DNA from 2 places in the Fictibacillus marinisediminis genome. Region 1 is predicted to be linked to the other one. Evidence: a T-box and tRNA genes for the amino acid it is inferred to sense, from the RefSeq annotation. Region 1 holds a T-box; the other holds one or more tRNA genes.
The links. A T-box is a leader RNA that pairs with one kind of tRNA and senses whether it is charged. The one in region 1 lies ahead of thrS (threonine--tRNA ligase), so its partner is inferred to be a tRNA-Thr.
Positions count from the first base shown of each region.

Region 2: it encodes a tRNA-Thr, which carries the amino acid that the T-box ahead of thrS (threonine--tRNA ligase) is inferred to sense. The anticodon was not compared.

Region 1 covers NZ_JAIWJX010000002.1:1,414,546-1,424,955, forward strand. The annotation lists gene LCY76_RS07730 (type IA DNA topoisomerase) at 1-623, shown strand, start outside; gene LCY76_RS07735 (APC family permease) at 679-2,502, opposite strand; gene rpiA (ribose-5-phosphate isomerase RpiA) at 2,677-3,348, shown strand; T-box leader at 3,693-3,923, shown strand; gene thrS (threonine--tRNA ligase) at 3,977-5,896, shown strand; gene LCY76_RS07750 (aspartate aminotransferase family protein) at 6,586-7,938, shown strand; gene LCY76_RS07755 (pyridoxal phosphate-dependent decarboxylase family protein) at 7,947-9,476, shown strand; gene LCY76_RS07760 (IucA/IucC family protein) at 9,476-10,410, shown strand, end outside.
Region 2 covers NZ_JAIWJX010000002.1:160,667-171,076, reverse strand. The annotation lists gene sigW (RNA polymerase sigma factor SigW) at 1-96, opposite strand, end outside; gene LCY76_RS01065 (aspartyl-phosphate phosphatase Spo0E family protein) at 309-476, shown strand; gene rocF (arginase) at 505-1,407, opposite strand; tRNA gene LCY76_RS01055 (tRNA-Ala) at 1,655-1,730, opposite strand; tRNA gene LCY76_RS01050 (tRNA-Gly) at 1,735-1,808, opposite strand; tRNA gene LCY76_RS01045 (tRNA-Lys) at 1,859-1,934, opposite strand; tRNA gene LCY76_RS01040 (tRNA-Tyr) at 1,966-2,049, opposite strand; tRNA gene LCY76_RS01035 (tRNA-Thr) at 2,088-2,163, opposite strand; tRNA gene LCY76_RS01030 (tRNA-Val) at 2,183-2,258, opposite strand; tRNA gene LCY76_RS01025 (tRNA-Glu) at 2,294-2,368, opposite strand; tRNA gene LCY76_RS01020 (tRNA-Thr) at 2,372-2,447, opposite strand; tRNA gene LCY76_RS01015 (tRNA-Asn) at 2,449-2,523, opposite strand; rRNA gene rrf (5S ribosomal RNA) at 2,563-2,678, opposite strand; rRNA gene LCY76_RS01005 (23S ribosomal RNA) at 2,952-5,889, opposite strand; rRNA gene LCY76_RS01000 (16S ribosomal RNA) at 6,221-7,770, opposite strand; gene LCY76_RS00995 (hypothetical protein) at 8,054-8,272, opposite strand; gene pdaB (polysaccharide deacetylase family sporulation protein PdaB) at 8,470-9,231, shown strand; gene LCY76_RS00985 (KinB-signaling pathway activation protein) at 9,253-9,864, opposite strand; gene gerD (spore germination lipoprotein GerD) at 10,015-10,410, shown strand, end outside.

The DNA.
Region 1 (10,410 bases):
ATGAAGAGCTGAGCAAGGTGCTCGAACAAGTTCAAGGTCTTGGCACTGAGGCGACACGAAGCAGCATCATAAAAAAAATTGAAGAGCTGGATTATATCAGAGTAGAAAAAAACCAAGTATTTGCGACCGAAAAAGCGAAGGGATTAATTGCCGCGATCGGTGAAGAATCCATTTTGACATCTGCAGAAACAACTGCGGTTTGGGAGCAGCGGCTCCGTGAGATTGGAAGAGGAAAAGCAGATGCGAAACAGTTTATGGAGCTGACCCGCAAAATGACAGAAAAAGTGATCAGCGATGCCATTGCCGGTGCTGCAAGCTGGAAGGTAGAGAATATTCCGTTGTCTAAAACAGCAGAACCCATCGGCAAATGTCCGTACTGCGGAAAAGAAATCATCTATATTAAGCGCAATGACTTCTATGGATGCAGCGGCTATAAAGAAGGGTGCAAGTTTTCCATTTCCGGCAAGATCGCACGGAAAAAGCTATCGGCAGCTCAGGTGAAACGCCTGTTGGAAAAGGGTGAAACCACCAAGTTAAAAGGGTTTAAAAGCAAGCAGGGCAAACCGTTTGCGGCCGCCCTTACCCTCAATAAAGAGACCGGGAAAATTGAATTCAAAATGTAAAACATTGATAACATAAAAAAAGGATGCCCAGACAGAAAGCCGGCCATCCTTTTTCTTATTTTTTAAATCGATATGGAACAGTAGTAACAACCACATTTCTTTTATACAGAAGATAAGCCCTGATGAGCAAGCTTGACTGGTTATGAAGAATGTTGTGCCAATTCTTTTTCGTAATAAATTGCGGAATCAGCACCGTCACCCAATAGTTCGATTCTTTTGCCTTGTGTTGGGCAGTATCGATAAATTTGGTGAGCGGCTGTATAATGCTCCGGTATTGTGAGTGCAGTGTGACGAGACGGATGTCCGGCTGCCACTGTTCCCATTTCTCTTCAAAACGTCTTTCCTCCTGTCGGTCAAAGGCTACATAAACGGCAATGACCTGGTCAGAGAGGGTTCTAGCGTAATTAAGTGAGTTTTCAACCACCCGAGTCATCCCGGCAACCGGAACAATGATAACATTTCCTTCGATGGCGAGAGGCGGATGTTCTGATTCCAGGCGAAGCTGGTCACCGACGTCCTTATAATGGCGATGGATCCGGTGGAACAGTAGGATAATTAACGGCAAGAAGATCAGAACGGACCAGACTTGAGTAAATTTAGTGACAAAAAAGATGATGAGAACGGTCAGTGTAATGAGGGCACCGATCAAATTAGCCGTCAGCTTTAGAATCCATCCTTTTGGTTTTTCTCGGAGCCACTTTAAAATCATACCGGTCTGTGACAGGGTAAAAGGAATGAATACCCCTACGGCATATAAAGGAATCAAGTTCTCAGTCTGCCCTCTGAACGCAACGATCAGAATGATAGAACCGATGCCGAGCGTAATGATTCCATTTGAATAACCGAGGCGGTCTCCGCGCATCGTGTACATTCTCGGCATGAATTTATCTGCCGCCAGGTTATAAGCGAGCAGCGGGAACGCTGAATAACCAGTATTGGCTGCAAGGACTAGAATTAATGCCGTTGTTCCCTGGATAAAATAATACATATAGTTACGGCCGAACGTTTCAGCAGCAATTTGTGAAACAACGGTTTCCTCTACTTTAGGTGCGATGCCATACCAATAAGCAAGGAAGGTAACTCCAGTAAATAAAACAGCTAATAATGATCCCATCATGATCAGCGTTTTGGCAGCATTATTCGGCTGGGGCTCCTTGAAGTTCGGAATAGCATTAGAGATTGCTTCAACTCCAGTCAGTGCAGAACATCCAGAAGCGAAAGCTCTGAGAAGCAGGAACAGCGTCAGACCAGCAACCGGTGTACCGACAGGCGTGTGTGCAGATGCAGGAACACCTCCGGTTGCAATATGGTAAAGACCGACCCCGATCATAATGATAAGGGCCACAACAAAGAGGTAAACCGGGTAGGCCAAAATACTCGCCGACTCCGTTAAGCCTCTAAGATTTAAAATCGTAATGAGAATAACGAGCACCACGGCAATTGCGACGTTATGCGTATGAAGGGCAGGAAAGGCTGAAGTGATGGCGTCTGTTCCTGCAGATACGCTAACAGCTACGGTTAATATGTAATCAACGAGTAAAGATCCCCCGGCAACCAGACCATAATTGACTCCCAGATTTTCTTTAGAAACGACATAGGCTCCACCACCGTGAGGATAGGAAAAGATAATCTGCCGGTATGATAATATAAGTGCCAGTAATAGTACAAGGACTCCAATTGCGATAGGCAGGGAATACCAGAAGGCGACCGTCCCGAATGTTACGAGTACCAGGAGAATCTGCTCTGTTCCGTAAGCAACAGAAGAGAGTGCATCAGATGAAAGAATTGCCAGCGCTTTCAACTTATTCAATTTATGTTCTCCGGCCTCGTTAGATTTTAACGGACGTCCGATTAAAAATCGTTTCAATGAAGTTAACATGATTCACCGCCAAGAATTAATTTTAATGATAAAGTATGAAACCCTGAAAAAAAGAAAGTTGTAATCTTATAATTTTACCCATTTTACATTTATTCTTATACTTGTTCGCGTAATAGAAGAACAAAAAGGGTAGTATGAAATAAGATACCCAAAGTTCTAAAGGAGAAAACAATGATGAACGAAAAACAGATGGCAGGCGGAAAAGCTGCTGATTACATAGAAGATGGCATGACAATTGGTCTTGGGACAGGATCTACTGTCTATTTTATGCTTCAAAAGCTTGGGAAGAGGGTAAAGGAAGGACTCCAGATTAAGGGAGTATCCACTTCAGATTCCACAACACAATTAGCAAAGTCGCTTGATATACCGCTTATATCCATAAATGAAATCGACCAAATCGACCTTACCATTGATGGAGCAGATGAAGTAGACGCTGAATTGAATGGGATAAAAGGAGGAGGAGGCGCCCTGCTGTATGAAAAAGTAGTAGCGAGCATCTCTTCCAAAATCATTTGGATCGTTGATTCCGCTAAACTGGTTGAGTCATTAGGTACATTTCCCCTGCCAGTAGAGGTGCTGCCATTCGGATCTCATCAGGTTTTCCGTCTGTTTGAAAAAGAAGGGCTCCAGCCGTCTTTTCGAAAAAAGGAAGATGCTTATTTTATTACAGACAGCGGCCATTATGTGATTGATTTAAAAATGGAAAGTATCAAACATCCTGAAAAAACCGCTTCTTGGCTCGATGGAATCACAGGCGTAGTAGAACATGGTCTGTTCTTAAATATGGCTGACCTTTTGATCGTAGGAGAGGCTGGCGGGCCAGCCATCATTTATCGAAAGAAATAATAATTTTTCAAAAAATGATTGTATCAATGTGGATAATACTGTATATTCTATCTTAATAAAACTGAACGTTATGAAAAGCTTTGAAAGGAACATGAGTGATTCTGGCCGGTTGTACAGAGAGGAAGGGTGCTGAGAACTTCCCAACGCAGGAGATTCGCTTACCATCCATGAGCTGTATCGGTGAAATGAGACTAGCCTATACCGCAGCCGCTGCGTTAAAGCACTGGAGCCATCAATTCGTTGTAAAACCTCTTGATGGGAATCTGGGTGGAACCACGGGTAAAACGCACTCGTCCCTATTGCCGGGGATGGGTGCGTTTTTTCTTTTTCCTTTCCCGAAATAGAAAATAGCTGTGAACAGGGCAAGAATGACTCAAACCGGTTATACAGAGAGGGAAGGAAAGCTGAGAACTTCCTAACACAGGAGAGTGATTTACCGCCTGGGAGCTGAATGGGTGAAACTGGATTCCATTAGCCCATTCCGCATGAGCTGCGTTACAGCGAATGGAGCCGTCAATGGCAATTATGGCGGGAACCAGGGTGGAACCACGGGTATAAGCACGCTCGTCCCTAGATTAGGGATGGGTGTGCTTTTTGTTATTCAAAAACTAAATTGGAGGGTTATAAGATGAAAGAAAATCAGATCAGCATTCAATTTCCCGATGGTTCCGAAAAAAAGTACCCGTATGGTGTATCAATGGATGAAATTGCGGCTTCAATCAGTCCTGGTCTTAAAAAGAAAGCTGCAGCAGGAAGGATAGACAATGTCCTTTACGACCTGAGCTTCTCTTTAGAGAGGGCCGCGGCCGTAGAGATTTTAACACTTGATTCCGATGAGGGAATCAACATCATGAGGCATAGCGCTGCACATGTCCTAGCTCAGGCTGTTCAGCGGCTATATGACAATGTAAAACTTGGAGTGGGGCCGGTCATTGAGAATGGGTTTTACTATGACATGGATGTGCCGGTTTCGATCACACTTGAAGATCTACCTGCCATTGAAGCAGAGATGAACAAGATAATCAAAGAGAATAAAAAGATTGAGCGGATTGAGGTTTCAAGGGGAGAGGCAGAGGAATACTGGCGTGGAAAAGGGGATCATTTGAAGCTGGAATTGCTCAACGGTATCCCTGATGATGAAGAGATTACATTTTATAAACAGGGAGAGTTTATGGACCTTTGCCGAGGACCGCATCTTCCTTCAACTGGCCTTATTAAAGCCTTTAAGTTAACTTCTGTATCTGGAGCCTACTGGCGGGGCGATTCAGAGAATCAAATGCTGCAGCGGATCTATGGAGTTGCTTTTTCCTCAAAAAAGGAACTCGAAGAGCATCTTCTCTTTCTTGAAGAAGCAGCAAAGCGAGATCACCGCAAACTCGGAAAAGAGCTTGATCTGTTTATGTTTTCTGAAGAGGCTCCTGGAATGCCCTTTTTCCTGCCAAAGGGCCAGTTGTTAAGAAATGAACTGGAACGATTTTTGAGGGAATTTCAGATGAGTCACTCCTTTGAAGAAGTAAGGACACCGCTTATGCTGAATCAGCGGCTTTGGGAGCAATCAGGCCATTGGGATCATTACAAGGAAAATATGTATTTCTCACAAGTGGATCAGGCTGGTTTTGCCTTAAAGCCGATGAACTGTCCAGGGCATATGCTCATCTATAAAAACAAACGCCGGTCGTACCGGGATCTTCCCTTAAGACTCGCAGAATTCGGCCAGGTGCACCGGCATGAATTCAGCGGAGCGCTGAACGGGCTGCTGCGTGTAAGAACATTTTGCCAGGATGATGCCCATATCTTCGTTGCACCGGATCAAATTGAAAGCGAATTAGAGTCAGTGCTTGATGTCGTGGGTGAGGTGTACCGAACTTTTGGATTTCAATTCGAGGTTGAACTCTCTACTCGTCCAGAGGATTCGATGGGGGATGAGAGGCTTTGGGAAAAGGCAGAGAATGCCCTTGAAAATGTTCTGAAGAAAGCCGGATTGAATTACAGGATCAATGAAGGTGATGGTGCATTCTACGGTCCGAAGATTGATTTTCATATCCGGGATGCCATAAACAGAAGTCATCAGTGCGCGACAGTGCAGCTGGATTTCCAGATGCCTGAAAAGTTTGATCTGCATTATATTGATGAAAAGAATGAAAAACAGCGTCCGGTCGTTATTCATCGCGCGATTCTCGGTTCAATTGACCGTTTTTTAGGAATTCTGATTGAACATTATGCAGGTGCGTTTCCATTATGGCTGGCACCGGTCCAGGTGAAGGTTCTACCTGTGTCATTATTGCATCACCAGCCCTATGCAGAGGATGTGGTTCAGAGATTGAAATCTGCAGGAATAAGAGTAGAAGCTGATGTGAGAGAAGAAAAGCTGGGCTATAAAATCAGAGGAGCACAATTACAGAAAATACCCTTTATTTTAGTTGTCGGAGATGAAGAGATAAAACGCCAGGGTGTAAATGCCAGGAAATATGGAGAGGAATCTTCCGGTTTTATAGAAGTGGAACAGCTGATCAAACAGCTGCAGGAGAAAGTTGAAAATAGACAATAACCATAAAGAAGAGGAGTTTCTTATCATGCTAAAGGGGTGTGATGAGAAAGCGCCTCTTTTTTTTGTAATGGATGTGCGAAATCAGGTTATTTTAGGACAACCATTCAATTGGGAAGCAACATGGTCGTTTTTTATGAAAAAAAGAAGGATTTTGAGTAAATTTTCATGCTGTGGTCCTTAGCCAGATGGTTCAGTGGGGTATTTTGGCTTATTCAAGCTCTTTTGCGGAGGTATGAGCGCCAGACTAGTCCCTTATACCTGAAAAAATCGTAACGACATTTTTTTATTTTTAAATTTACAGGATTATTGTTCAAAAATACGGATTTATGATCAAAAAAATTAATTTATGTTCAAAATCCACTCATTTATGTTCAAACCGTTTATACGCGACATCATACGACAAAATTCGATGCATTTATTTTAGAAGAAACAATTTCAATAGGTCAAAAGTACCATTTCCGTTTCAGGTTAAAGTCTTTTTTTTTATAAAAGTAAGAATGACTTTGAAAGTACTGATATGCCGGGATTTTACAAGTATTGAAAGCCTGGACCGACTGAGAAGAATAAATTTTAGAATTAAGTGAGAATGGTTCTCAAGTATGATTGACGATGAGAATGGTTTTCATTTAGAGTTAGTCTTGTAAATAGTAATGAAAATCATTATCAATTAGAAAAAGGAGTTTTTATAGATGGTGACTAAGCAACTGTCCAGGAATGATATTTTTCTTCAACAGCAGGAACACCGGGAGTCAAATGCCAGGTCCTATCCCCGCAGAATTCCAATTGCAATCGAGGAAGCGGAGGGCATTTTTGTAAAAGACGCAGATGGAAAGAAATACTATGATTGCCTTGCCGGAGCAGGGACTCTGGCACTCGGACATAATCATCCTGTCGTGATCGAGGCGATTGAACAGGTTATCCGGGACAAGCGGCCTTTGCACACGCTCGATCTGACAACACCAATAAAAGAAGATTTCGTAACAGAACTTTTTGATAGCCTGCCGGGTGACTTTGCGAAAAGAGCCAAAATCCAATTTTGCGGACCAACCGGAGGAGATGCGATTGAAGCAGCGGTAAAACTATGCAAAACAGCAACCGGCAGACAGAGCATTCTTTCCTTCCAGGGGGGGTACCATGGCTCAACACACGGTACGATGGCATTGAGCGGTAATCTGGGGCCTAAGGAGAAAGTGAGAGGGTTAATGCCGGATGTTCACTTTTTGCCGTATCCATACACCTATCGCTGCCCATTTGGCGTTGGCGGAGAAGAAAGCCAGCGCATCAGTTCCCAATACATCGAAAATTTGTTGGACGATCCGGAAAGCGGTGTTCTTCCTCCAGCAGCGATGATCTTGGAGATCGTTCAGGGTGAAGGAGGAAGCATTCCGGCTCCTATCGAGTGGTTAAAGGAAATGAGAAGAATCACAGAAGAAAGAGGCATCCCGCTGATTATCGATGAGGTTCAGACTGGAATCGGAAGAACAGGGAAATTATTTGCATTTGAACACGCAGGCATCACTCCAGATGTATTGGTTCTCTCAAAAGCGATAGGTGGAAGCTTGCCGCTTTCGGTTGTTGTATATGATAAAAAGCTTGATCAATGGTCTCCGGGTGCGCATATCGGAACATTCAGGGGCAATCAGATGGCAATGGCTGCTGGAATGGCTTCCTTGCGGTATATCAAGGAGAATAACTTAGCTGCACATGCTGAAAAAATGGGAGATCTGTTCGTTTCAAAGCTTGCCAGCATTCAGCAGAAGTATCCTGAAATCGGAGAAATCAGGGGCAGAGGCTTGATGATCGGAGCTGAAATTGTAAATCCAAAAGGCAAGAAAGCAAACAGCGGCAGCCATCCTGCTCATCCATCCTTAGCCAGTGCCATTCAAAGGGAGTGCTTTAACCGTGGATTAATTCTTGAAGTAGGCGGGCGCCATGGCAGCGTTGTCCGATTCCTGCCTCCGTTGATTATTACAGAAGATCAAGTGCGGGAGATAACGGATATCTTTACCCAGGCGATCGAAGCTGCTGCGGTAAGGAAGTAGTTAGAAGCATGCTATCGGCTATAAATAAAAAAACGTTACCTGAATCAACACATGAAGATGCCTTTGACCGTCTATTTATCCATGAAAAAATCAGTGGCCAGCAAGCGTATCTCCAAGCTGTTGATGACACGAAAAAAATGATAGCAGACACAATACGCGTGATGAAGGTTCCATATTGCGGAGAAAGCGCTGCTTCAATTGAAGAGATGATCAGGGGGATGAGAATGGCCACAGAGGGAGGGGAAGACCTGCAGGAAGTCTTGAAAGATGTGGAGAAAATGCTTTTGCACAGCATTCAAGTTAATCACAAAGCATGCATTGCCCACCTCCATTGCCCGCCCCTCATACCTGCACTCGCTGCAGAAATGGTCATCAGTGCATACAATCAATCGATGGATTCATGGGACCAGAGTTCTGCGGCGACCTATCTTGAGGAGGAGCTGATTCAATGGCTCTGCCGCAGACTTGGGTTGGAAAGCAGAGCTGACGGCACGTTTACAAGTGGAGGGACACAATCCAACTATATGGGTCTGCTTCTGGCAAGGGACGCCTTCTGCGATAAACACTGGAATTGGAATGTCCAAAAGAAAGGGCTTCCCCCCAGTGCTGGCAAGCTTAGGATTCTCTGTTCAAAAGAAGCCCATTTTACTGTGAAGAAATCGGCGTCACAGCTCGGGCTAGGGGAGGAAGCTGTCATTCAAGTAGAGACGGACAGCTCCTGCCGCTTGTCTCTTACAGACTTGGAACAAAAACTGAGAAACTTGAAAACTGAGAATCTGCTGCCGTTCGCTTTAGTAGGAACATGCGGGACGACCGATTTTGGAAGCATTGATCCTCTCAATGAAATGGCTGATGCCGCCAGAACAAACGGTCTATGGTTTCATGTCGATGCTGCCTATGGGGGAGCACTGCTGCTAAGCAAGAATGAGTTTTATAAACTTCAAGGAATTGAGAGGGCGGATTCGGTCACGGCAGACTTCCATAAGCTGTTCTATCAGCCGATCAGCTGCGGAGCGTTCTTTCTGAAGGATAAACGGAATTTCAACTATCTTAACTATCATGCAGATTATCTGAATCCTGAAGAGGACGAACAGGAAGGCTTGCGGCATCTTGTAAATAAATCTGTGCAAACCACAAGAAGATTTGACGCGTTGAAGCTGTTTATGTCCTTACGTTCAGTCGGTATAAAGCAGTTTGGTGAGATGGTTGACCATACAATAGAGCTGGCTCTTCAAACGTCAAAGCAAATGCAGAAGTCAAGTGGCTTTACGGTGATCAATCCCCTTCCAGAATTGAATGCGATCGTTTTTCGGTATGAACACCCGGTCGTAAAAGATAATTGCGAGCTAAACAGAGAGATTCATAGAGCGATGCTGCATAGCGGAAAAGCAGTGCTCGCAAAAACGGTTCATAAAGGCCGGGTCTGCCTGAAATTTACACTGCTCAATCCAAGAACATCGATAGAAGATATCAAGGAAATGCTTCATGAGATCGAAGAATTAGGAGAGTCATTACATAGAAACGGAGGGCATCTGTAGTGAACAGCAAGCTGCTTGCAGAGCAAGCCACCATACAAAGCTTTCTTAACTGTTATTTGCGTGAAACAAAAGTTAAAGGAAAACCGGAAGATCAACCATTGATCAGTACATTGCATCATCAAAACATCGACCTTCTTATTCCAGTAAAGTACTGGTCACCAACAGGAAGGCACCTGTTTTCATTTCCGATCATGTTTCAGACAAAGGGAGGAGGCAAGCCTATTCCTGCGGATTACCTGAGCCTGGTTTCTCTCATTTCAAAAGAACTCCTTCTTCAGCAAGGAAGAGAAGATGCAGAAGATGAGCTCGTTCTAAGGGTCATTATGAGCTGCCAGAGCATGAAGGAGTACATCCAAAAACGGATGAAAGATGCGGGGAAACTGACAGAGAAGGACTTTACATTTATTGAAGCAGAACAATCTCTTATACTCGGACACCTCATGCATCCAACACCCAAAAGCAAACAGGGCATGTCACCTTGGGAAGAGCGAATTTACACGCCTGAATTAGAAGGGGAATTTCTGCTTCACTATTTTAAAGTTCATCGTTCCCTTGTCCTTCAAGAATCATCAGCCGCCATGTCTGCTGAAGAGATCGTTAGAACTATGATTCTTGACGATCCTGCCGTTTCTCATAATTTTGTGATGGAGCATTGCATGGATAAAGATTTCTGCCTTGTTCCTGCTCATCCGCTCCAGGCAAGAGAGCTTGTAAAACGGCCAGCTGTTCAACAACTGATGAAACAAAAGAAAATAATAGATATTGGGGAGGCGGGTATTCCTTTTACTCCCACTTCATCGTTGCGTACGGTATACAACAAAGCATCCCGGTACATGTTTAAGTTCTCTGTACCTGTAAAAATTACGAATTCGCTGAGAGCTAATAAGCCCAAAGAGCTTGAAAGAGGAGTAGAGGTCTCTCGTCTATTACAAAC
Region 2 (10,410 bases), 1.3 Mb from region 1:
GTATATTTTATCTTTGTAAATTTCAACAAGACCTTCAAAAGCCTCCTGGTTCCCTGCTCTTACTTGGGTAACCAGATTATTAATTAATGAATCCATTTCAATTTTCCACCACCAGTTGCGGTTCGTATTTTTCTACGTTTAGTATTCAAAAAAGTTTCATATTCCATAAAAAATTAAGCAATTTTTATTTTAGCATGAAAACAGACAGGGATAGAGAAATGTTTTGTACAAAATTTAGAAAATGAGTTTTAATTTGGATAATTGAGGGAATAGTGGAATAAAAGATTTTTTTTAAGGAGCGTGTACACATGGATCGCAATATCCTGCTAAGAGAAATTGAAGATTCACGAAAAAAAATGAATGAAATGTCTAAAATTATGCCTTTAATCGCTGAAGAAATTGTTGAAATCAGCCAACACATAGATGCTCTTTTAAATGAATTCCAAAAAGCAAACGTAAAAAACAGCTACTCTTAATTCGAGAGCTGTTTTTTTTGATTTATTATTATAATAATTTTTCGCCGAATAGTGATCCCATTAGCGCCACAGCCACTGTCGCTGTTTTGTTTCTTTCGTCAAGAATTGGATTGACTTCTACAAATTCAGCTGAGGTAATAATCTGAGACTCGGCCAGCATTTCCATCGCCAAATGGCTTTCTCTGTAGCTGATTCCACCAAGAACCGGCGTACCTACCCCCGGTGCGTCAAGCGGATCCAAACCATCAAGGTCAAGACTTAAATGAACACCATCCGTTTTTTTAGAAAGATATTCAATCGTTTCCTCCATTACCCTGGTCATGCCGATCCGATCAATTTCATGCATCGTGTATACTTTAATGCCACGTTCTTTGATCAATTCTTTTTCTCCTTCATCCAATGAACGGGCACCGATAATAACAATATTTTCAGGCTTAACTTTTTGCTCATATCCTCCAATGCCAGTTAAGGATTCATGCCCTATTCCCAAGCTTGCTGCAAGCGGCATACCATGAATGTTTCCGCTTGGTGAAGTATCAGCGGTATTCAAGTCTCCATGGGCATCATACCAGATAACGCCAAGATTTTCGTAGTGCTTGGCAATTCCAGCAAGAGAGCCGATCGCGATACTGTGGTCTCCTCCAAGGACAAGAGGAAACCGGTTTTCCTGAATCACATTAGAAACCGTGTCTGCCAGCTTTTCACTCGCAGTTGAAACTTCTTGAAGGTTCTTAAGATTGGTTTCTATTGTTTCTTCTATTGTCCCAGGCCGGGCAATCTCTATGTCCCCGAAATCCTGGACATTATAATTTATATCTTCTAAACGTTCCACAATACCTGCATATCGAATGGCGCTTGGCCCCATATCAACGCCGCGCCTTGTCTGCCCTAAATCCATCGGTACTCCGATGATCGTAATATCCTTCTTCATTCTGTACGGCCTCCCCTTATGCTGTGTTTCAAAAATTCTATAAATTCATTGTAGCCTGTCTATTCATGTTGGTTCAACTGGACAGAAATATGCATAGATATACCGATACGTAAGCGCTTTCGAGGAGGTTGATGGATAATTATTAGGACAAAAGCACCGACCTCTTTATTGGATCAGGAATCCTTGAAGATTTGAAAGACATAAAAAAGCCCTTAGACGAATGTCTAAGGACAGTGCTTATTATGTATGGTGGAGCCTAGCGGGATCGAACCGCTGACCTCCTGCGTGCAAGGCAGGCGCTCTCCCAGCTGAGCTAAGGCCCCATAATGGAGCGGGTGATGAGAATCGAACTCACGACCAGAGCTTGGAAGGCTCTTGTTTTACCACTAAACTACACCCGCAATATTATACTTTGTTACCATTGATATCATCTTTTATTCAGAAGTTCAAATGGTGAGCCATGAAGGACTCGAACCTTCGACCCTCTGATTAAAAGTCAGATGCTCTACCGACTGAGCTAATGGCTCGTGTTATAACATAATCTGTCGGAAATAAAGATGGTGGAGGGGGACGGATTCGAACCGCCGAACCCAAAGGAGCGGATTTACAGTCCGCCGCGTTTAGCCACTTCGCTACCCCTCCACATAAAAAAAGGCTTCAGACATTGCTTATAAAAAAAATGGTGCCGGCTAGAGGACTTGAACCCCCAACCTACTGATTACAAGTCAGTTGCTCTACCAATTGAGCTAAACCGGCCTGCCGTTGGGATAAATAATGGTGGAGGATGACGGGTTCGAACCGCCGACCCCCTGCTTGTAAGGCAGGTGCTCTCCCAGCTGAGCTAATCCTCCGTATTAAGGAATGTTATTTTCTTAACGAAAAAACTTGGTGACCCGTACGGGATTCGAACCCGTGTTACCGCCGTGAAAGGGCGGTGTCTTAACCGCTTGACCAACGGGCCGACTGGAGCTTCCAACCGGGCTCGAACCGGTGACCTCTTCCTTACCATGGAAGCACTCTACCTACTGAGCTATGGAAGCATGGCTCCACAGGTAGGACTCGAACCTACGACCGATCGGTTAACAGCCGATAGCTCTACCACTGAGCTACTGTGGAATAAGAATAAAACCACATACGAGTATGTTTGAAATGATAGCCTGGCAGCGTCCTACTCTTACAGGGGGAAGCCCCCAACTACCATCGGCGCTGAAGAGCTTAACTTCCGTGTTCGGTATGGGAACGGGTGTGACCTCTTCGCTATCGCCACCAGACTGTCTTTCAAAGCATGTCCTATTTTCTCAAGGACAAGTTACATTTTACAATGTATTTGCTCTTTTGACAAGAGCTTTTTTAGAAAAAATGAGGCATATTCCCTCAAAACTAGATAACTTCTTCATCCAAACTTTCACTGATGCTAACGTCCAGCTCCATGAACCATATCCTCGAGGTCGTTTCAATCCCTCCTACGAACACCAAAAACGTGTTCTCGTCAGGATATCTCCAACGCTTGTCGGATATAAACGGTTCATACCGCTTTTGTTAATAAGGATAAGCCCTCGACCGATTAGTATCTGTCAGCTCCACGTGTCACCACGCTTCCACACCAGACCTATCAACCTCATCATCTCTAAGGGGTCTTACTCACTTAATGTGATGGGAAATCTCATCTTGAGGGGGGCTTCATGCTTAGATGCTTTCAGCACTTATCCCGTCCACACGTAGCTACCCAGCTATGCCCCTGGCGGAACAACTGGTACACCAGCGGTGTGTCCATCCCGGTCCTCTCGTACTAAGGACAGCTCCTCTCAAATTTCCTGCGCCCGCGACGGATAGGGACCGAACTGTCTCACGACGTTCTGAACCCAGCTCGCGTACCGCTTTAATGGGCGAACAGCCCAACCCTTGGGACCTACTTCAGCCCCAGGATGCGATGAGCCGACATCGAGGTGCCAAACCTCCCCGTCGATGTGGACTCTTGGGGGAGATAAGCCTGTTATCCCCAGGGTAGCTTTTATCCGTTGAGCGATGGCCCTTCCATGCGGAACCACCGGATCACTAAGCCCGACTTTCGTCCCTGCTCGACTTGTAGGTCTCGCAGTCAAGCTCCCTTGTGCCTTTACACTCTGCGAATGATTTCCAACCATTCTGAGGGAACCTTTGGGCGCCTCCGTTACAATTTAGGAGGCGACCGCCCCAGTCAAACTGCCCACCTGACACTGTCTCCGAACCGGATCACGGTTCCAGGTTAGAATTTCAATACAGTCAGGGTAGTATCCCACCGACGCCTCCATCGAAGCTGGCGCTCCGACTTCTCAGGCTCCTACCTATCCTGTACAAACTGTACCAAAATCCAATATCAAGCTGCAGTAAAGCTCCATGGGGTCTTTCCGTCCTGTCGCGGGTAACCTGCATCTTCACAGGTACTATAATTTCACCGGGTCTCTCGTTGAGACAGTATCCAAGTCGTTACACCTTTCGTGCGGGTCGGAACTTACCCGACAAGGAATTTCGCTACCTTAGGACCGTTATAGTTACGGCCGCCGTTTACTGGGGCTTCAATTCAGAGCTTCTCCCGTAAGGGATAACCCCTCCTCTTAACCTTCCAGCACCGGGCAGGTGTCAGCCCCTATACTTCGCCTTGCGGCTTCGCAGAGACCTGTGTTTTTGCTAAACAGTCGCTTGGATCTATTCACTGCGGCTCTCTCGGGCGTTAACCCTATCAGAGCACCCCTTCTCCCGAAGTTACGGGGTCATTTTGCCGAGTTCCTTAACGAGAGTTCTCCCGATCATCTTAGGATTCTCTCCTCGCCTACCTGTGTCGGTTTGCGGTACGGGCACCTCTTTCCTCACTAGAGGCTTTTCTTGGCAGTGTAGGATCAGGGACTTCGGTACTGTAATTTCCCTCGCCGTCACAGCTCAGCCTTCACGATTGCGGGATTTGCCTCACAATCAGCCTAACTGCTTAGACGCGCATTTCCAATCGCGCGCTCTCCCTACCTTCCTGCGTCCCCCCGTCGTTCAAACGGAAAGGAGGTGGTACAGGAATTTCAACCTGTTGGCCATCGCCTACGCCTTTCGGCCTCGGCTTAGGTCCCGACTAACCCTGAGCGGACGAGCCTTCCTCAGGAAACCTTAGGCTTTCGATGGACAAGATTCTCACTTGTCTTTCGCTACTCATACCGGCATTCTCACTTCAAAGCGCTCCACCAGTCCTTCCGGTCTGACTTCACTGCACTTCGAACGCTCCCCTACCACTGTACCTTACGGTACAATCCATAGCTTCGGTGATACGTTTAGCCCCGGTACATTTTCGGCGCAGAGTCACTCGACCAGTGAGCTATTACGCACTCTTTAAATGGTGGCTGCTTCTAAGCCAACATCCTGGTTGTCTGGGCAACTCCACATCCTTTCCCACTTAACGTATACTTTGGGACCTTAGCTGATGGTCTGGGCTGTTTCCCTCTTGACTACGGATCTTATCACTCGCAGTCTGACTCCCGCGGATAAGTCTCTGGCATTCGGAGTTTGACTGAATTCGGTAACCCTGTGGGGGCCCCTAGTCCAATCAGTGCTCTACCTCCAGGACTCTAGCCGCGAGGCTAGCCCTAAAGCTATTTCGGGGAGAACCAGCTATCTCCGTGTTCGATTGGCATTTCACCCCTACCCACACCTCATCCCCGCACTTTTCAACGTGCGTGGGTTCGGGCCTCCATTCAGTGTTACCTGAACTTCACCCTGGACATGGGTAGATCACACGGTTTCGGGTCTACGACAACGTACTATGGCGCCCTATTCAGACTCGCTTTCGCTGCGGCTCCGCCTTATCAGCTTAACCTTGCACGTTATCGTAACTCGCCGGTTCATTCTACAAAAGGCACGCTGTCACCCGTTAATGGGCTCCAACTACTTGTAGGCACACGGTTTCAGGATCTCTTTCACTCCCCTTCCGGGGTGCTTTTCACCTTTCCCTCACGGTACTGGTTCACTATCGGTCACTAGGGAGTATTTAGCCTTGGGAGATGGTCCTCCCGGATTCCGACGGGGTTTCACGTGTCCCGCCGTACTCAGGATCCACTCAGGAGGGAACGAAGTTTCAACTACAGGGCTGTTACCTTCTTTGGCTGGCCTTTCCAGACCGCTTCATCTACCCCGTTCCTTTGTAACTCCATGTTGAGTGTCCTACAACCCCAGAGGGCAAGCCCTCTGGTTTGGGCTGATTCCGTTTCGCTCGCCGCTACTCAGGAAATCGCATTTGCTTTCTCTTCCTCCGGGTACTTAGATGTTTCAGTTCCCCGGGTCTGCCTTCTCATATCCTATGTATTCAGATATGGATACCATCCCATTACGGATGGTGGGTTCCCCCATTCGGAAATCCCCGGATCAATGCTTACTTACAGCTCCCCGAGGCATATCGGTGTTCGTCCCGTCCTTCTTCGGCTCCTAGTGCCAAGGCATCCACCGTGCGCCCTTTCTAGCTTAACCTTTATCGACGATTGATCAGCTTCCAATCTCTTCGTCAGCTTTGTTCTTCCGGTGCTCATGTAGGCGAACTACACTCCGCTCCTCCAGAACTTCGCTTCCTCGATCTTGTCGCTGCTGAATCGTCTTAATTGTTACTAAATCAGCGCACAACTAATGAATTAGTTGGCTTTGTTTGGATGTTTCGTTATCTAGTTTTCAAGGAACATGGTCCGTGCGCGCAAAAAAATGCGTCACATAACCTCTATTGTTTGAAAGAAACGATGTTCTTTCAAAACCAAACAAAAGCTCAGGTAAGTTCATGAGGCATCTAAGTGCGCTCATGTCTCCATAGAAAGGAGGTGATCCAGCCGCACCTTCCGATACGGCTACCTTGTTACGACTTCACCCCAATCATCTGTCCCACCTTCGGCGGCTGGCTCCTAAAAGGTTACCCCACCGACTTCGGGTGTTACAAACTCTCGTGGTGTGACGGGCGGTGTGTACAAGGCCCGGGAACGTATTCACCGCGGCATGCTGATCCGCGATTACTAGCAATTCCGGCTTCATGTAGGCGAGTTGCAGCCTACAATCCGAACTGAGAGTGGCTTTTTGGGATTGGCTCGGCCTCGCGGCTTTGCAACCCTTTGTACCACCCATTGTAGCACGTGTGTAGCCCAGGTCATAAGGGGCATGATGATTTGACGTCATCCCCACCTTCCTCCGGTTTGTCACCGGCAGTCACCTTAGAGTGCCCAACTGAATGCTGGCAACTAAGGTCAAGGGTTGCGCTCGTTGCGGGACTTAACCCAACATCTCACGACACGAGCTGACGACAACCATGCACCACCTGTCACTCTGTCCCCCGAAGGGGAAAGTCCTATCTCTAGGATGGTCAGAGGATGTCAAGACCTGGTAAGGTTCTTCGCGTTGCTTCGAATTAAACCACATGCTCCACTGCTTGTGCGGGCCCCCGTCAATTCCTTTGAGTTTCAACCTTGCGGTCGTACTCCCCAGGCGGAGTGCTTAATGTGTTAACGTCAGCACTGAGGGTGGAACCCCCCAACACCTAGCACTCATCGTTTACGGCGTGGACTACCAGGGTATCTAATCCTGTTTGCTCCCCACGCTTTCGCGCCTCAGCGTCAGTTACAGGCCAAAAAGCCGCCTTCGCCACTGGTGTTCCTCCACATCTCTACGCATTTCACCGCTACACGTGGAATTCCACTTTTCTCTCCTGCACTCAAGTTCCCCAGTTTCCAATGACCCTCCACGGTTGAGCCGTGGGCTTTCACATCAGACTTAAAGAACCGCCTGCGCGCGCTTTACGCCCAATAATTCCGGATAACGCTTGCCACCTACGTATTACCGCGGCTGCTGGCACGTAGTTAGCCGTGGCTTTCTGGTCAGGTACCGTCAAGGTACCGGCAGTTACTCCGGTACTTGTTCTTCTCTGACAACAGAGCTTTACGACCCGAAGGCCTTCATCGCTCACGCGGCGTTGCTCGGTCAGACTTTCGTCCATTGCCGAAGATTCCCTACTGCTGCCTCCCGTAGGAGTCTGGGCCGTGTCTCAGTCCCAGTGTGGCCGATCACCCTCTCAGGTCGGCTACGCATCGTCGCCTTGGTGAGCCGTTACCTCACCAACTAGCTAATGCGCCGCGGGCCCATCTGTAAGCGTCAGCACAAGGCCGACTTTCAAAAGAGAAACAGGCGTTTCTCTTTATCATCCGGTATTAGCTTCGGTTTCCCGAAGTTATCCCCGTCTTACAGGCAGGTTACCCACGTGTTACTCACCCGTCCGCCGCTAACCTCAGAGAGCAAGCTCTCTTTGGTTCGCTCGACTTGCATGTATTAGGCACGCCGCCAGCGTTCATCCTGAGCCAGGATCAAACTCTCCAATAAAGTGTTTGATATAGCTCTTAATGTTTAAAATAAGAATTGATGGGATTGTAAAATCCCTGACTTACCTGGCTTTTGTTTGGTTTTCAAAGAACATTTTGTTTACGTCGCTCGTTTTGGCGACTTTTATACTTTAACATTTTTGCAACCATCATGTCAACGATTATTTTGTTGATATTTTGTTGCTCATCACCGTCTCAGCGGCGACAAGGAATACTATATCATGTATCGCTTTTTAGTGTCAACACTTTATTTTAAAAAAGAGTTTGAATCCTTTTATGCCATGTTATTGGCTCTTTTTTCGTCTGCAGAAACGCGCGCATTCTGCAGGTTCGGCCAGTCTGGCAAAGAGATTAAAGAGAACCTGGTACCTTTCTTCGATTGCTGATTTTACTATCTTATCCAGCCTGTCATCTTGCAGATCAAACAAGAGCTCTTCCATTTCTTTTTTTAGAAGATATTCGAATTCCTTTGCTTCCCTGCGATCCATCATTAAGCCTAACATTACGCCACCATAGCTTCCTTTAGGGTTTGTTTTAAGCTATCGTTCCCGCCCCCTTAATTTTCTATGTATATAAAAGGCCGTTTCCTGTCTGTGGTCTATCTTGTCCTCACTGGTCATATATATTTCCTTAGACAGACAGCTCTGGCAAACGAAAAAGAAAATGGATCAGCTCAATATACAGGATTAGGGGGGACGGTATGAAATTTTTCATGGTGGTTAACGGTAAGAAAGTGAAGCAGTATATGGTCGTTGTGTTTGCTGCCTTCTTTGCCGCTTCACTGGCATTTATGGGACAAGAGCAATTATCTGTTTTTTCATCCAAAGATGGGCCCCGGGCAATCTATAAAGGTGAAGAAAAGGGGAACAAAGTCGCGCTGACGTTTGATATCAGCTGGGGAGACAAGAGAGCTATTCCTATATTAAACGTACTGAAAAAACAAGGAATCAAAAATTGCACCTTCTTTGTTTCTGCCGCCTGGGCGGAAAGGCACCCAGAAATTATTGAACGAATCGTAAAAGATGGGCACGAAATTGCCAGTCTCGGTTATCAATATAAGAACTATACGGATTGGGAAGTTCCCCAAATTCGAAGAGACATCTTAATCGCACAGGAAAAAATTAAAAAGGTTTCCGGAAAAACAACGTCGCTCCTTCGTCCGCCGAATGGCAATTTTGATAAACGGGTCCTTGAAGTCTCAGAAGGTACTCACCATTCAGTTGTGCATTGGAGCATCGATACGAAAGACTGGAAAAATCCCGGAGTCGAAAAGATCGTGCAAAATGCGACTGGTCACGTGAAACCTGGAGATATCCTTCTCCTGCATGCTTCTGACTCAGTCAAGCAGACACATAAAGCCCTGCCAGAAATTATCAGCAAATTAAAATCGGAAGGTTATTCGTTTGTCAGCGTTGGTGAAATGATTGCCAACACTCAGGCGCAAAGCCAGGAAGTCCATTAATTCTCACAAAAAAACTTCCGCCTAGACAGCGGAAGTTTTTGATTTTGTTCCTGTATTTTGATTGATGAGCCGGTGCAGCATTAAGATCTGATAAGTATTGCAGGCACCAAGAGCCGCAAATGCCATCCACATAGCACTTGGAGCGTTTGTTTTTAAAACAGGGACCCACTCCATCGTCGTAACCACGATGATGAAAAACAGCGTTGGGACAAATGCTCCCTTGTTGGTTTGCTTTTGTTTAAGATAAGCCGCCGCAAGCCCTAGAACCAGCACGCCGATTGGAATCAAGCTGTATGAAGCAAGGCTTTGTCCCGCTTTATGAAACGCGGTATACCGCAGATAAAATAAGTCAAAAAGAACAACAATAATAAGAACGATCTGTACACCATTCCAAAGGGATTGTGATTTAAATATTCCCAAACCGAATCGGTGAACCGTTAAGTACGCAAAAAAGCCCATTTGGCTGAACACACTGAACAATGCGCCAAAACCAACAAGACCGAGTATATAGATAAAAAACTCTTTCACTCCTCCGCTTTGCGGAAATTGTGATATCAAACCTGCCACGATAGCGCAGCCAATTCCTAAGAGCAACGTAGTAATAAATAAAAAGACCCAGTTTCTTGACTTCACGTGATTGCCTCCAATCCAAATGTAACCGTTATCGATTGTACCAATCCTACCCCAAAAAAGCCATACTGTTTTCCTATATTTGTTCTGCATAAATCTTCTCAAAACACCCAACCTAAAGGTAAGACCTAATAGAAAGGAGAAGGAGCAGACGTGAAAAAAACGTGGATCCCATGTCTCTTCTGTTTTCTTCTTTTTGCCCTAAGCGCCTGTGCGCAAAATGAAGCACAAGGAAGCAGTTCCCAGAACATCGATTATGATGCAACCAAAAAGATGCTGGTGGATATATTAAAAACAGATGACGGCAAAAAGGCCATTAAAGATGTATTATCTGATGAAAAAATGAAGGAACAGCTATTGCTTGATCAGGCATTAATTAAACAGACGATCGAGAAAGAACTGTTATCTCCCAAAGGCGAACAATTTTGGAAACAAGCCTTTAAGGATCCTAAATTTGCTGCGGCGTATGCGAAAAGCATGAAGCCAGAACACGAAAAGTTAATGAAAGGTCTAATGAAAGACCCTGCTTATCAGCAGCAGATCATGAAC